One region of the Vibrio sp. 2033 genome, then DNA from elsewhere that is predicted to be linked to it. Evidence: predicted binding sites of a transcription regulator. Region 1 holds the regulator's gene; each other region holds the start of a gene.
The links. The regulator MetJ, encoded in region 1, represses methionine synthesis genes. The targets are predictions, from matches to a motif close to TTAGACNTNTANANGTCTAA.

Region 1 (4,472 bases):
CGTGACAGTATTGACTTCAGCAAGCGCGCCTATGACCGTTGCAGAATAGTCAGAGCCGTTACGACCAAGTAGAATGGTTTCTCCTGCCTCGTTCTGAGCCATAAAGCCAGTAATTACCACACGTTTATGGTTATGCTGCGCGAGGATCTCTTTAATTAAAGGGTATGAACGAGCGCGATCAACCTCTGGTTGAGTTCCCGCTTCTGCACGTAAAAACGCTCGTGCATCTTGTGCAACCGCAGGGATAGAACGTTGAGATAATAACGCGGCCAATAGGCGAGCAGACCATACTTCTCCGTGTCCCAGTACCGCAGCTTTTTGCGCATTAGTGAGTGGTGCAGTCAGCTCCGAGAGAGTACTGAACTCATCATGTAATAAAGCTAACAGCTCTTCTTTTGCTTCACTCTCCAACAAGCTTTCTATTAGCTCAGTTTGGAACTGTCTCAAGCTTTGAAGCGCTTCATGCGCAATTCGGCCATCTTTATTTAACCCTTCCAAAAACTCAATCAAGCGATTAGTGGTTTTTCCTGCAGCAGAGACGACCACAAGATCATTTTCTGTCGAATACTCCTTGAGAATACCCACAACGCGTAAGTAGCATTCTGGGTTTGCTAAGCTACTGCCACCAAACTTATGCAGCTGACGTTGTACAGTCATTGTTATCGTCTCCTATTACTGGGTAGCTTTAGCGAACGCTTGTTCTAAATCTGTGATGAGGTCTTGTGCATCTTCCAAACCGACAGACAAACGCAATAGTTGATGAGAGACCCCAGCCTCCGCCAGCGCCTCCTCACCCATTGCACGGTGCGTCATGGATGCTGGGTGGCAAATCAAACTTTCTACACCACCTAATGACTCTGCTAATGAAAACAGTTGGAGCTCTTTCACAAACACCTTTAACTGTTCAAACGAACCAGAAAACTCAAAACTCAACATAGAGCCAAAGCCCGTTTGCTGCTTTTTAGCGATGTCATGACCTGGATGTTCCGGCAGGCTTGGATGATAGATAGTTTTAACTAACGCTTGTTTCTGTAGGTAAGCCAGTACCTGCTGTGAGCTCTCTTCATGTACTCTCATACGAGCACCAAGCGTACGAATACCTCGCAGTGTCATGTAACTATCGAATGGTGTGCCCGTTGCACCAATACAATTGCCCCACCATGCAAGCTCTTCTGCATGCGCTTCTGTGTTGGTGATGATTACCCCACCAATTACGTCCGAATGACCGTTGATGTATTTTGTTGTGGAGTGGATAACAAAATCCGCACCTAGCTCTAAAGGTTTTTGGTACACGGGTGTCAAAAAGGTATTGTCCACCGCAACTAACGCGCCGACTTGTTTCGCTTTTTCACAAGTAGCTGCAATATCCACTACGCGAACCAGAGGATTTGACGGAGTTTCTAGCAAAATGAGTTTTGGTTTTTGTGCCAATGCAGCATCTAAAGCCTGTTCGTCTGATTGATCGACAAACTGAACCTTAAAATCGCCTTTGTTAGCTCGGGTATTAAAAAGACGATAGGTACCACCATAACAATCGTGAGGAGCAATAATGAGATCATCTGGGCCGAGAAAAGCGGAAACCCATAAATTTAATGCCGACGTACCGCAGTTAGTAACAACCGCTCCTTTTCCAGACTCGAGTTCAGATAGCGCACTTTCCAACAGTCCGCGATTTGGATTACCAGATCGTGTGTAATCATACTTGGGCACTTCACCAAAAGCAGGAAAACCATAGTTAGTGGAAAGATAAATAGGTGGAACGACAGCATGATATTGGCTGTCTGATTCAATACCAGTGCGTACTGCAATGGTCGCAGGTTTGCGAGTGCTCATGGGTGTATCCTTTCACGGGTAATGACTTCTAAATAGGAATGCGCTATATCTAATGAGTAACATAAAGTGATCAACACGCTTCCTTTGCTGTTATGTTCACTTTACTCGTCAAAAAATGAGACGTCAACACTTCTAGACGTCTATATGTCTTTGCTTATGGCGGTAAATGCAGCTAAAATCAGCACCTAAATTATTTTTAACCGATTACATAAATGAAGGTGTGCAATGGCTGACTGGAATGGCGAATACATTAGCCCATATGCAGAGCACGGCAAAAAAAGCGAACAAGTAAAAAAAATTACCGTCTCTATCCCGCTAAAAGTTTTAAAGGTGCTAACTGATGAGCGTACTCGCCGTCAGATCAATAACTTACGCCATGCAACCAATAGCGAATTGCTATGCGAGGCATTTTTGCACGCGTACACAGGTCAGCCACTTCCGACAGATGAAGACCTTCGTAAAGACCGTCCTGATGATATTCCAACAGAAGTAAAAGCGCTGATGACGGAAATGGGCATCGAATTTGAGTCATTCGACGAAGAATAAAAAAGCCTGATAAGAGGTTTCAGGTAATAACTCTTGCCTCGAGCCAAATGAATGACATAAAAAATGGGACGCAATAGCGTCCCATTTTTGTGTATCACATCTGAAAGATATATTACTCTGCCATGTAGTTTTCAGGCATCTCGATACGAGCTACACCTGAATTAACCGCCGCCTGAGCAACCGCTTTTGCAACACGTGGTAGCAAACGTGAATCCATTGGTTTTGGAATAATATAGTCCGCACCAAACTCTAGCTTATCAACACCTGCAGCCTTCAATACGGCTTCAGGTACAGGCTCTTTTGCTAGCTCACGAATCGCCTCAACGGCTGCAAGTTTCATTTCATCATTGATTTCACTTGCACGCACATCAAGAGCACCGCGGAAAATGAATGGGAAACACAATACGTTGTTAACTTGGTTAGGATAATCACTACGGCCAGTACCCATGATCAAGTCATCACGAACTGCGTGAGCAAGTTCCGGCTTGATTTCAGGATCCGGGTTAGAACATGCGAATACGATTGGCTTATCTGCCATCAACTTCAACGCTTCCGCTGGCAATAGGTTTGGACCAGATACACCTAGGAACAGATCTGCACCTTCAATCACGTCTTCTAGTGTGCGCTTATCTGTATTGTTCGCAAATAGCTGCTTATATTCATTAAGATCATCACGACGAGTGTGAATCACACCTTTGCGATCTAGCATGTAGATTTTTTCGCGCATTGCGCCGCATTTGATCAGAAGCTCCATACACGCTACAGCGGCAGCGCCAGCGCCAAGACAAACAATTGTTGAATCTTCAAGTTTCTTACCTTGAAGTTCGATTGCATTCAGCATACCCGCTGCCGTTACAATAGCAGTACCATGTTGATCATCGTGGAATACTGGTACATCACAACGCTCAATCAAACGTTTTTCAATCTCAAAACAGTCTGGTGCTTTAATATCTTCAAGGTTAATACCGCCAAAAGTGTCTGCAATGCTCGCAACAGTATCAACAAATTCATCGATCGTGCGGTGCTTAACTTCAATATCAATAGAGTCAAGACCTGCAAAACGCTTAAACAGTAACGCTTTACCTTCCATCACTGGCTTAGATGCAAGTGGACCTAGGTTACCTAGACCTAGAATAGCGGTACCGTTAGAAATAACAGCAACCATGTTCCCTTTTGCAGTGTACTTGTACACGTTATCCGGGTTTTGTGCGATTTCACGCACTGGCTCTGCAACACCAGGGCTATATGCAAGGGCAAGATCACCTGCCGTTTCCGCAGGCTTTGTCAGTTCGACAGCAATCTTTCCTGGAGTTGGATAAGCATGGTAATCCAATGCTTTTTGGCGATGTTCTTCTTCTGGAGTGGCTGCTTGGTGGTTGTCTTCAGACATGGACGTTTCTCTTTTTTATTTTTAGGTAAGGGGGCATAAATTCTATCGGATAGAAATCAAACTTCATAGGCAAGATTGCGAGCAATATCCTTAAAAAGCCGATAATAAAAGAGATTAGACCAGATAACGGGGTTAAGCACCTGATTTTCGAGTCAGGTGCTCTTTCTTATTACTATTATTGGAGTATGCAAACTCAGAAAGTATCGTTACTCTTCGTCCACGTATTGCGCTTGGAGATAATTCTCAATACCAGACATTTCAATCAAGCCAAGTTGCGTCTCTAGCCAATCAACATGTTCTTCTTCATCTTCAAGAATATCTTGGAAGAGATCTCGAGACACATAATCTCGAATGTCTTCAGCGTAGGCAATCGCATCTTTTAAATCTGGAATAGCCGCCATTTCAAGCTTTAAGTCACACTCGAGCATTTCCTTGGTATCTTCACCAATCATCAACTTACCTAAATCTTGTAGGTTCGGTAAGCCTTCAAGGAACAAAATACGCTCAATTAGATGATCGGCATGTTTCATCTCATCGATAGATTCGTGATATTCCTTGTCTGCTAGGTGCTTTAAGCCCCAGTCTTTATACATTCGGGCATGAAGAAAATACTGATTAATAGCGACGAGCTCGTTACCGAGCACTTTATTGAGATGTTGAATGATGATTGGATCGCCTTTCATGACAAAACCCTCCTCTTTGG
Region 2 (4,472 bases), on a different contig from region 1:
TTCAAGCTCACCTAAAAGATCGCTACTTATAAAGCGAAAAGAATAGAAAGTAAAAGCCCAAGGTTCGTATGTTCCTTGGGCTTTTTGTAGGCTCTCTATGTGTTATGCCAAGCTAGGGATGAGCCTAGGCTTGTACAAACAGTCCTCACCCTCTGGTCTAGTTTTAAACCGACGATGAAGCCACATATACTGGCTCGGACTTGCCATGATTGATGTTTCAACTATTTGATTCACGAATGCGGCGGCACGTTGATGATCCTCTTTCGGGAAACCTTCGACGGGCGCACTAATGGTTAGGGTATAGTGTCCGTCTTTTCCTCTTACCATCGTAAAAGGCACAATGGCGCAATCTGTAGAATCAACCAACAAACTTGTACCTGTCGTAGTACAAGCATTTTTAACGGCAAATAACGGTGCAAATGTCGAGCGTCGGTTACCATAATCATGGTCCGGTGCATACCAAACCCGCTCACCCGTTTTAAGTGCTTCAAGCATGGCTTTGACGTTTTTACGATCAATCAGTGTACGATTAGAGCGAGAGCGTCCCTTATACTGAAAATAATCAAAGCACGGATTATTGTTTGGGCGATAAACACCGGTTCCAGACTTTTTAATGCCAAAAGCTCGAGCACCTAACTCTAGATTCATTGAGTGTACGGCCAACATTAATGCACCTTTGCCTGACTTCTCTAAAGCCTCTAGATGCTCCATGCCTTTTATCGTGACGTGTTTGTTTACCCGTTTATCTGACCAAAACCATGCCATTGCGGTCTCAAAAAGTGCGATGCCAGTATTGTCGATGTTGTCTTTTAGAATTGCTTCGCGTTGGCATTTTTCCATATGAGGGAAGCAAAGCTCAAGATTGCGTCTGATCGTAACTTGACGTTTTCTCATGAATCGCATAGCTAAACGACCAATGTTGCGTCCCAAAGCTAGTTGAACTTTAAAAGGAAGGAGGCTAAGTAAGTACATCACGCTAATGATAATTAACGTTCCCCAGTAACGAGGCAAAAGAAATTCGGCCTTGAATGCAGGCTTTTTGTATTTGTTCATGTAAGTATTGTCAGATGTGCCCATCTATAAGTGATAAAAACAATGATAATGGACTGCACTTTTATCATTGATAACGCTAATAACATAAATTAAAGCGCGCGGATTCTATGGTTCTTCGACACACTACACAATAAGAACTTTGCAGAAATATGTAGGGAATGAAAAGCAGTAAAGATGAGTCGCCACGTTAACATCTATCGGAGTGATTTATCTACTGCCCTTTCCTAAAGTTTGAAGAAACATAACTTTGTATTTTCAATGCGCTAAATAATGTCTATTTTTCAATCACATAATGCGACTGTTATGAATACAACAATAAGACGTCATATCAATACTCGCCATTAGCGATTGAATTTGCACTAAAAAGCCGCAGCAATTTCTCGCAGCGGCTTCTTATTCACTTAACAAGTAGAGTGGCGTTATTCGTGCCCTACAGTTTTGGATAATAAATTTACGATCAACACACCAGCGATGATAAACCCAATACCAACTAGGGCTGGTAAGTCTAGACGCTGTCCGTAAACAAAGTAACCAACCGTCGCAACCAAAACGATCCCAGCACCACTCCATATGGCATAAACAACCCCAACAGGCATTGTTTGCACTGTGACGGAAAGCAAGAAGAAAGCGATGCCGTAACCAATCAAAACGACTGTGCTCGGCATTACTTTCGTAAATTGCTCTGTTTTGGGAATATAAGAAGTGGCAATCACTTCACATACAATCGCTATCGACAGCGCCAACATTGGTGGCATAGAGACAAGCATTTTGAACATAAGGCATTAACGCTCAACAGAAATGTAACCGACAACATGTCCGGATAATTAGGCCGCGCATTATACCCAACTCATCTCACGATGGAATACCACTAACGATGTTTACACACCATCACTTTCGCTTACTTTTTGATGACCAGGTGAAAGGCTGACGTTTTGGTGCTGACGAGAAATTTCAAAGTAGATATGCATATCAATCGGCTCAGGTGTATTGAGTAGCATCTTACCTACTTCACGTTGGAAATGACCATAATTACCTAGCTCATCCGTTAGTTCTAGGAGCTCGTAAGAGGCTTCATCGGCAAACATTCCATACGCATACTGATAATGACTGATATCCTTGCTCTTATCATAACCCAGCTTTTGAAGAGCTTGATCAATCTCTTCCGGCGTATAAATGTCTTTATCACCAAACGAATGCAGTAGCACGCAAGGAACTTCTTGAGCGATGCTCTGAATCTTTGTCTTTCTCTTGAAAATACCGAACATAATGTCCTCCACTGACGATGTTTCCAAACATGCACATTAATGCAAAATGGTGAGCTGATTGTTTTTAGTATGGCTCATTAATTTGAGACTTCCTTACTACGAAGTCACCTTCACATATTAACGTGATCGCATAATTACCAGCAAATAGTACACACTGCGTTTCAAACCTATCTCATCAGAAACTCTGCTTTAGTCACAATTGTGTGACAACCCCGAGTACGGTTTACCATAATGTAAAGAGTAGATTGAAAAGTCGGATTTCGTATCGACATCTAAACTTAATTAAGTTAGCTTTAGAAGTATAGACGTCTAGATTGACTATACTTAGGGAGAGAAAGTCGTGCCAATTAGAATTCCAGATCAATTACCAGCTACCGATGTATTAAGGACAGAAAACATCTTCGTGATGAGTGAAACGCGTGCAGCGAGTCAGGAAATACGTCCTTTAAGAGTACTGATCCTTAATCTGATGCCAAAAAAAATAGAGACTGAAACTCAGTTTCTGCGTCTACTCTCAAACAGCCCACTACAGGTTAACGTCGAATTACTGCGCATTGATAACCGCCCGAGTAAAAATACGCCAACTGAACATTTAGACACGTTTTATCGCCAATTTGAAATGGTGCGAGATAAAAACTTCGATGGCATGATCATTACTGGGGCTCCATTAGGTTTGGTGCAATTTGAAGATGTCATTTATTGGGATCATCTCAAAACCATCATGGAGTGGGCAAAAGATCATGTGACATCCACTCTTTATGTTTGCTGGGCTGCGCAAGCAGGGTTAAAGCTACTCTACGATCTACCTAAAAAAACGCGTAAAGAAAAACTTTCAGGCGTGTATCATCATCAAATCCATCATCAGTTTCACCCTATCTTACGCGGATTTGATGACACGTTTTTGGCTCCTCACTCGCGTTACGCAGATTTTTCGCCTCACTTTCTAGAAGAGCATACTGACTTAGACATTTTAGCGACATCGGATGTCGCAGGTGTGTACTTGGCCACCACAAAAGACAAACGAAATGTCTTTGTCACAGGACACCCTGAGTATGATTCTCACACTTTACATAATGAATATATCCGAGATTTAAGCGAAGGTATGGAGCCCGCTATTCCTGTCAACTATTACCCAAACAACAACCCAGATAACCCACCAATTGCAAGCTGGAGAAGCCATGGACACCTCCTCTTTTTAAACTGGCTGAACTACTGTGTTTATCAGCAAACACCGTACGACCTCGATCACTTCAGTGAAGATGCTTTCACTAAAGACGATTAGCTTCAAAATAAGCAAACAAAGCACTCATCATTACCGAAATGTAATATGTGAACCAAGCCGCCATATGGCGGCTTTTTCATAACAGTTTGCAAACCTGATCGCATAGTGTTTTTTCCTCAATAGGCTTTTGCTAAGTAATTCATATCATGCAGAAAGATTCAGGGATGTAGGGATAAAGAATGAAAACAGCAAAGCTCGGTGCACTAATATTATTGTCTCAGTTTGCACTCGTGGGTTGCGTGACGGTGAAAGAAGATGGAAGCCCTGTCGTTAAAGCCGATCCTGTGGCAATGGCAGAATCACGTATCGCACTTGGCTTAGGTTATTTAGACGGCGGTAACATGATTCGCGCGCATGATAACTTACAACAAGCCTTAAACCACGCACCTCAATACTATCGCGCGCAATTATCTATGGCTCACTACTACGAAACGGTTGGTGAAGATATTAAAGCCGAACAGATGTATAAACGCTCTCTACACCAACACACTAAAAACGGAAATGTGCTCAATAACTACGGTACTTTTCTTTGCAAGCGAGGTGACTTCGAAAAAGCCGATCAGATGTTTAATCGAGCCATTGAGCAGCCTTATTACTACCTTATTCCAGCAAGCTATGAGAATGCAGCTTTTTGCGCGCTAAAATCACAAGATAAAGACAAAGCGAGATACTACTTTACTAGAGCTATCGATCATGATCCCCATAGACCAAAATCGATTTTGCAACTCGCCAAAATAGAGATTGATAGCGGTGATTATACTGAAGCTAGAATTCGATTAATGAGATTCAATCAAATGTATGGCGTGAAGAAGCCCTCTTTGCAACTCATGATTCAACTTGAACGTGCAGCAGGCAATGAAGCTCTCGAGAAA
Region 3 (4,472 bases), on a different contig from region 1:
ACTCTTGAAGACGCTTAATCACGCCCAACGCGATGGTGTCACTGGCGCACACGATGGCCTGAGTGTCAGATTGAAGGACTTTCTCTACCAACTGATAAGCACTTTCATGGCTCAACTTACCCGTCTGGAAACAAGGTGTAATTTGTTTGCGTTGACACCAAGCTTTATAAGCATTTAAACGAGCTAAGCCAGTGGTTTTGTCTTCAGGGTCAACACCAATATAAGCAATGCGAGATAAAGATTGCTGCTCAAGATGAGACAAAGCCATGTCTATCACACCTTGGTTGTCGTAGTTGATCGAAGAAACCATTTGCGTGTCCATCGCGATCACGACGATACGATTACCCCACTCCGCCAATGCTCGCTCATCACATCCAGTAAAACCAAACACGATCACCCCATCGACGTTGCGACGTTTAAGCACATCCAAATGCTCATTGGTTTTATCGCGATCGAATTGGCTCTCCATGATCACCGCATCATAACCAGCGGAATACAAAGCATTGAGCATGGTACCAACGGCGCGATTTTCTGATGGTGAGTCTAAACGGGAGATGATAACCCCAATGACTTTTTGGCTGCCACCACGCATCGACTGCGCCGACTTTGATGGGACGTAGCCTGATTCACGAATGATTTGCTCTACCTTCTCACGCGTTTGCGGTTTTACCTTGGGATCATTGGTAAGCACACGGCTTACTGTTGATTTGCCCACGCCTGCCAATTTTGCGATATCAAGAATGGTGAGTTTTTTGCTCATAAGTGTTCAGACTAAAAGAAGGAATCAAACAAAAGGGAAGCAGTGGCTTCCCTTATCTCAGTCAGTAATTAAGATTACTTGTTTAAGTACGCAGGCACATCTGCAATGCTATCTAATACTACCGTTGCAATAGCTTCGCCCTGTTCCGTTACTGGCTTACCAGTGCGAACCAAAATCTTAGTGCCAACGCCTGCCGCTTCTGCTGCCATCATGTCTTCAGCTTTATCGCCGATCATCACAGATTTCTCCATGTCGATCTTCAAGAAGTCACGCGCAGAAATGAACATGCCTGGTTTTGGCTTACGGCACTCACAATCTTGCTTGTACTCGCCAATGCCATGTTCTGGATGATGTGGACAGTAATAGATACCATCGAACTCAACACCATTATCAGCAAAGTTCCAATCCATCCATTGAGTCAGAGACAAGAAACGGTCTTCACTGAATTTACCGCGTGCGATGCCCGATTGATTCGTCACTAACACTAGAAGGTAGCCTTTATCTTTTAGCGCTTTCGTCGCTTCAAAAACACCATCAATGTACTCAAAATCATGTTCGTCATGAACGTAGCCGTGGTCAACGTTTATCACGCCATCACGATCGATAAAAACAGCAGGTTTTGCCAAAACGTATTTCTCTATTAACTCGGTTTAATCAGATTATTACATACCTTATAAACTTCAACACTATCTAATTCATTCTTGGCCTCGACAAAACGGTTGATTTGTTGGGCAAGAATCGGTAAATCTGAGGGTGCCCTGCCGTCTACCTCCTGCTTGTTATCTATACATCTTCGTTTCAAAACAGAACATCCATACATTTAGACGTCTAGACGTAAAAATATCTATTGACTTCATTCTGCTTAACCCATAGCATCAACTGAAAATTGAGATAAAGCTCAACATTAAGTTCTGTCAAAGGCCGTTTTTGACAGCGAAGTTCCCCGTATCTTTGGGCAGGTTGAAACATGATAGAAATAAAAAACGTCAATAAAGTGTTCTACCAAGGCAGTAAGGAAATCCTTGCCCTGAAAGACATTAACTTACACATCGACAAAGGCACTATCTTTGGTGTTATCGGTTCATCAGGTGCTGGTAAAAGTACGCTGATCCGCTGTGTCAACATGTTAGAAGCGCCGACCTCTGGTTCCATCATCGTTGATGGTGTAGATCTAACCAAACTCAGCAAAAAACAACTAGTCGAAACACGCCGTAACATTGGCATGATCTTCCAGCACTTTAACCTGCTTTCGTCTCGTACTGTGTTTGATAATGTAGCACTGCCACTAGAACTGGCAGGTAAAGACAAATCGCAAATCACAACAAAAGTAACTGAGTTGCTAAAGCTTGTGGGCTTAGCCGACAAACACGAGAGCTACCCATCTAACTTAAGTGGCGGACAAAAACAGCGTGTGGCAATTGCTCGTGCATTGGCATCCGATCCTAGCGTGCTGCTTTGTGATGAGGCCACTAGTGCGCTAGACCCGGCAACAACTCAATCTATCCTTGAGTTATTGAAAGAGATCAACCGCAAACTCAACATCACGATTTTACTTATCACTCACGAAATGGAAGTCGTAAAAAGTATCTGTCACGAAGTAGCAATCATCGGTGGTGGTGAGCTGGTGGAAAAAGGCACCGTTGGCGATATTTTTGCGCACCCTAAGACAGAGCTAGCGCACCAATTCATTCGCTCAACGCTGGATCTTTCCATTCCTGAAGATTACCAAGCACGTCTGCAAGCAGAGCGTGTTGATGGCAGCTACCCGTTGGTTCGCTTAGAGTTTACTGGCGCAACCGTCGATGCACCGTTAATGTCGCAAATTTCTCGTAAATACAATATTGATGTGAGTATTTTGAGTTCCGACCTTGATTACGCTGGTGGCGTGAAATTCGGCATGATGGTCGCAGAGCTATTTGGTAACGAAGAAGATGACAACGCAGCGCTTGAATACCTGCGTAAGCACAACGTAAAAGTAGAGGTACTTGGTTATGTCCTTTAATACGATTTCTGAATGGCTGAGTTTAAACAGCAAACTACTTTTAGGTGCAACGTGGGAAACGCTTTACATGGTTGCGGTTGCCGGATTAGTCGGCTTTGCCGTGGGTATTCCATTAGGCGTAATCCTCCATATTACGAAGAAAGGCGGCCTACTTGAAAACACCAAACTAAATAGCAGCTTAGGCGCTGTCGTTAACATTGGTCGTTCTGTGCCATTCCTCGTCCTGATGGTTGCGATTATTCCAGTGACAAAAATGCTAGTTGGAACCTTTATCGGTACAACCGCAGCAATCGTCCCACTGACTATTGGTGCCATTCCGTTTGTTGCACGTCTTATTGAAGGTGCTTTGTTAGAGGTACCAACAGGCTTGGTGGAAGCAGCGCAGTCAATGGGGGCGACACCAACACAGATCATCACAAAAGTTCTACTACCTGAAGCAATGCCGACTATTGTTAACTCAGTAACGATTACCTTGGTCACTCTCGTTAGCTACTCAGCTATGGCGGGTACGGTAGGCGGCGGCGGCCTAGGTGACGTAGCCATTCGTTACGGTTTCCACCGCTACGATGTAACTATCATGGCCGTGACTGTCGTGATGTTGATTGTTCTAGTACAGATTATTCAGTCTATCGGCGACGCAGTGGTGCGCCGTGTAGATCACAGATAAGCATCAAAAATACAAATTATAAGGAGATAAAGATGAAATTTAGCCTTAAAGGCCTTTTGACTGTAGCAACGGCCGCCTCTGCTCTTGCTCTAGCGGGTTGCGGCGACAAAGAAGTAGACGTAAACAAAGTAAAAGTTGGCGTTATTGCTGGTGCTGAAGCACAAGTAGCCGAAGTTGCCGCTAAAGTAGCAAAAGAGAAATACAACCTAGATGTTGAGCTAGTAACATTTACCGATTACGTAACACCAAACGCCGCTCTGGATGATGGTTCAGTAGACGCGAATGCGTTCCAGCACAAACCATACCTAGACCAACAAGTGAAAGACCGCGGCTACAAACTGGCTATCGCGGGTAACTCATTCGTTTACCCTATTGCTGGTTACTCAAAGCAAGTAAAATCAATTGATGAAATTCAAGATGGCGCACGCATCGCAGTACCAAACGACCCAACGAACCTAGGTCGCTCACTACTGCTTCTTGAGCAACAAGGTTTGATTACGCTACGTGATGGCGTTGGTCTACTCGCTACAGTACGTGACATCGTAGGCAACCCTAAAAATATCGAAATCATTGAACTAGAAGCCCCACAGCTTCCACGTTCACTGGATGACGTAACGCTATCTATCATCAACACCACTTACGCAAGCTCTATCGACCTATCGCCAGAGCGTGACGGCGTGTTCGTTGAAGATAAAGACTCACCATACGTAAACCTAATTGTCGCTCGCGAAGAAAATGTTAATGCGCAAAACGTACAAAACTTCGTAAAAGCTTACCAAACGGAAGAAGTTTACGAAGCGGCAAAAGAGCTGTTCAAAGGCGGTGTTGTGAAAGGTTGGTAATCCCACTTTTCAAAACATGACTGAAAACAACGTTCTAAACATAAACGTTCTAAACACAAAAGGGCTGATGTGAAAACATCAGCCCTTTCTATTTGTCTATCTACCCATTTAAGTAGCTTCAATTCGCTACTTAAGATGGTCCCAAGAGATATTCGACACGATTCGGCAGTCATCACACTTAAAATGAAATATGTCATGTAG

Region 2: metA (homoserine O-acetyltransferase MetA) is a predicted target of MetJ. The motif match lies at 2,612-2,631, and genes of this name have one in related genera.
Region 3: metN (methionine ABC transporter ATP-binding protein MetN) is a predicted target of MetJ. The motif match lies at 1,581-1,600, and genes of this name have one in related genera.

The regions. Positions count from the first base shown of each region.
Region 1 is NZ_JAWOVC010000024.1:726-5,197, reverse strand. Features, by position in the region: gene R7P74_RS21445 (bifunctional aspartate kinase/homoserine dehydrogenase II) at 1-657, opposite strand, end outside; gene R7P74_RS21440 (O-succinylhomoserine (thiol)-lyase) at 673-1,833, opposite strand; gene metJ (met regulon transcriptional regulator MetJ) at 2,059-2,379, shown strand; gene R7P74_RS21430 (malic enzyme-like NAD(P)-binding protein) at 2,492-3,769, opposite strand; gene bfr (bacterioferritin) at 3,976-4,452, opposite strand.
Region 2 is NZ_JAWOVC010000001.1:255,588-260,059, forward strand. Features, by position in the region: gene R7P74_RS01070 (carboxypeptidase M32) at 1-32, shown strand, start outside; gene R7P74_RS01075 (LpxL/LpxP family Kdo(2)-lipid IV(A) lauroyl/palmitoleoyl acyltransferase) at 103-1,053, opposite strand; gene R7P74_RS01080 (DMT family transporter) at 1,473-1,808, opposite strand; gene R7P74_RS01085 (DUF6559 family protein) at 1,932-2,318, opposite strand; gene metA (homoserine O-acetyltransferase MetA) at 2,659-3,600, shown strand; gene pilW (type IV pilus biogenesis/stability protein PilW) at 3,780-4,472, shown strand, end outside.
Region 3 is NZ_JAWOVC010000007.1:79,973-84,444, forward strand. Features, by position in the region: gene treR (trehalose operon repressor TreR) at 1-760, opposite strand, end outside; gene gmhB (D-glycero-beta-D-manno-heptose 1,7-bisphosphate 7-phosphatase) at 835-1,386, opposite strand; gene metN (methionine ABC transporter ATP-binding protein MetN) at 1,728-2,762, shown strand; gene R7P74_RS11690 (methionine ABC transporter permease) at 2,752-3,429, shown strand; gene R7P74_RS11695 (MetQ/NlpA family lipoprotein) at 3,462-4,271, shown strand; gene R7P74_RS11700 (Zn-ribbon-containing protein) at 4,398-4,472, opposite strand, start outside.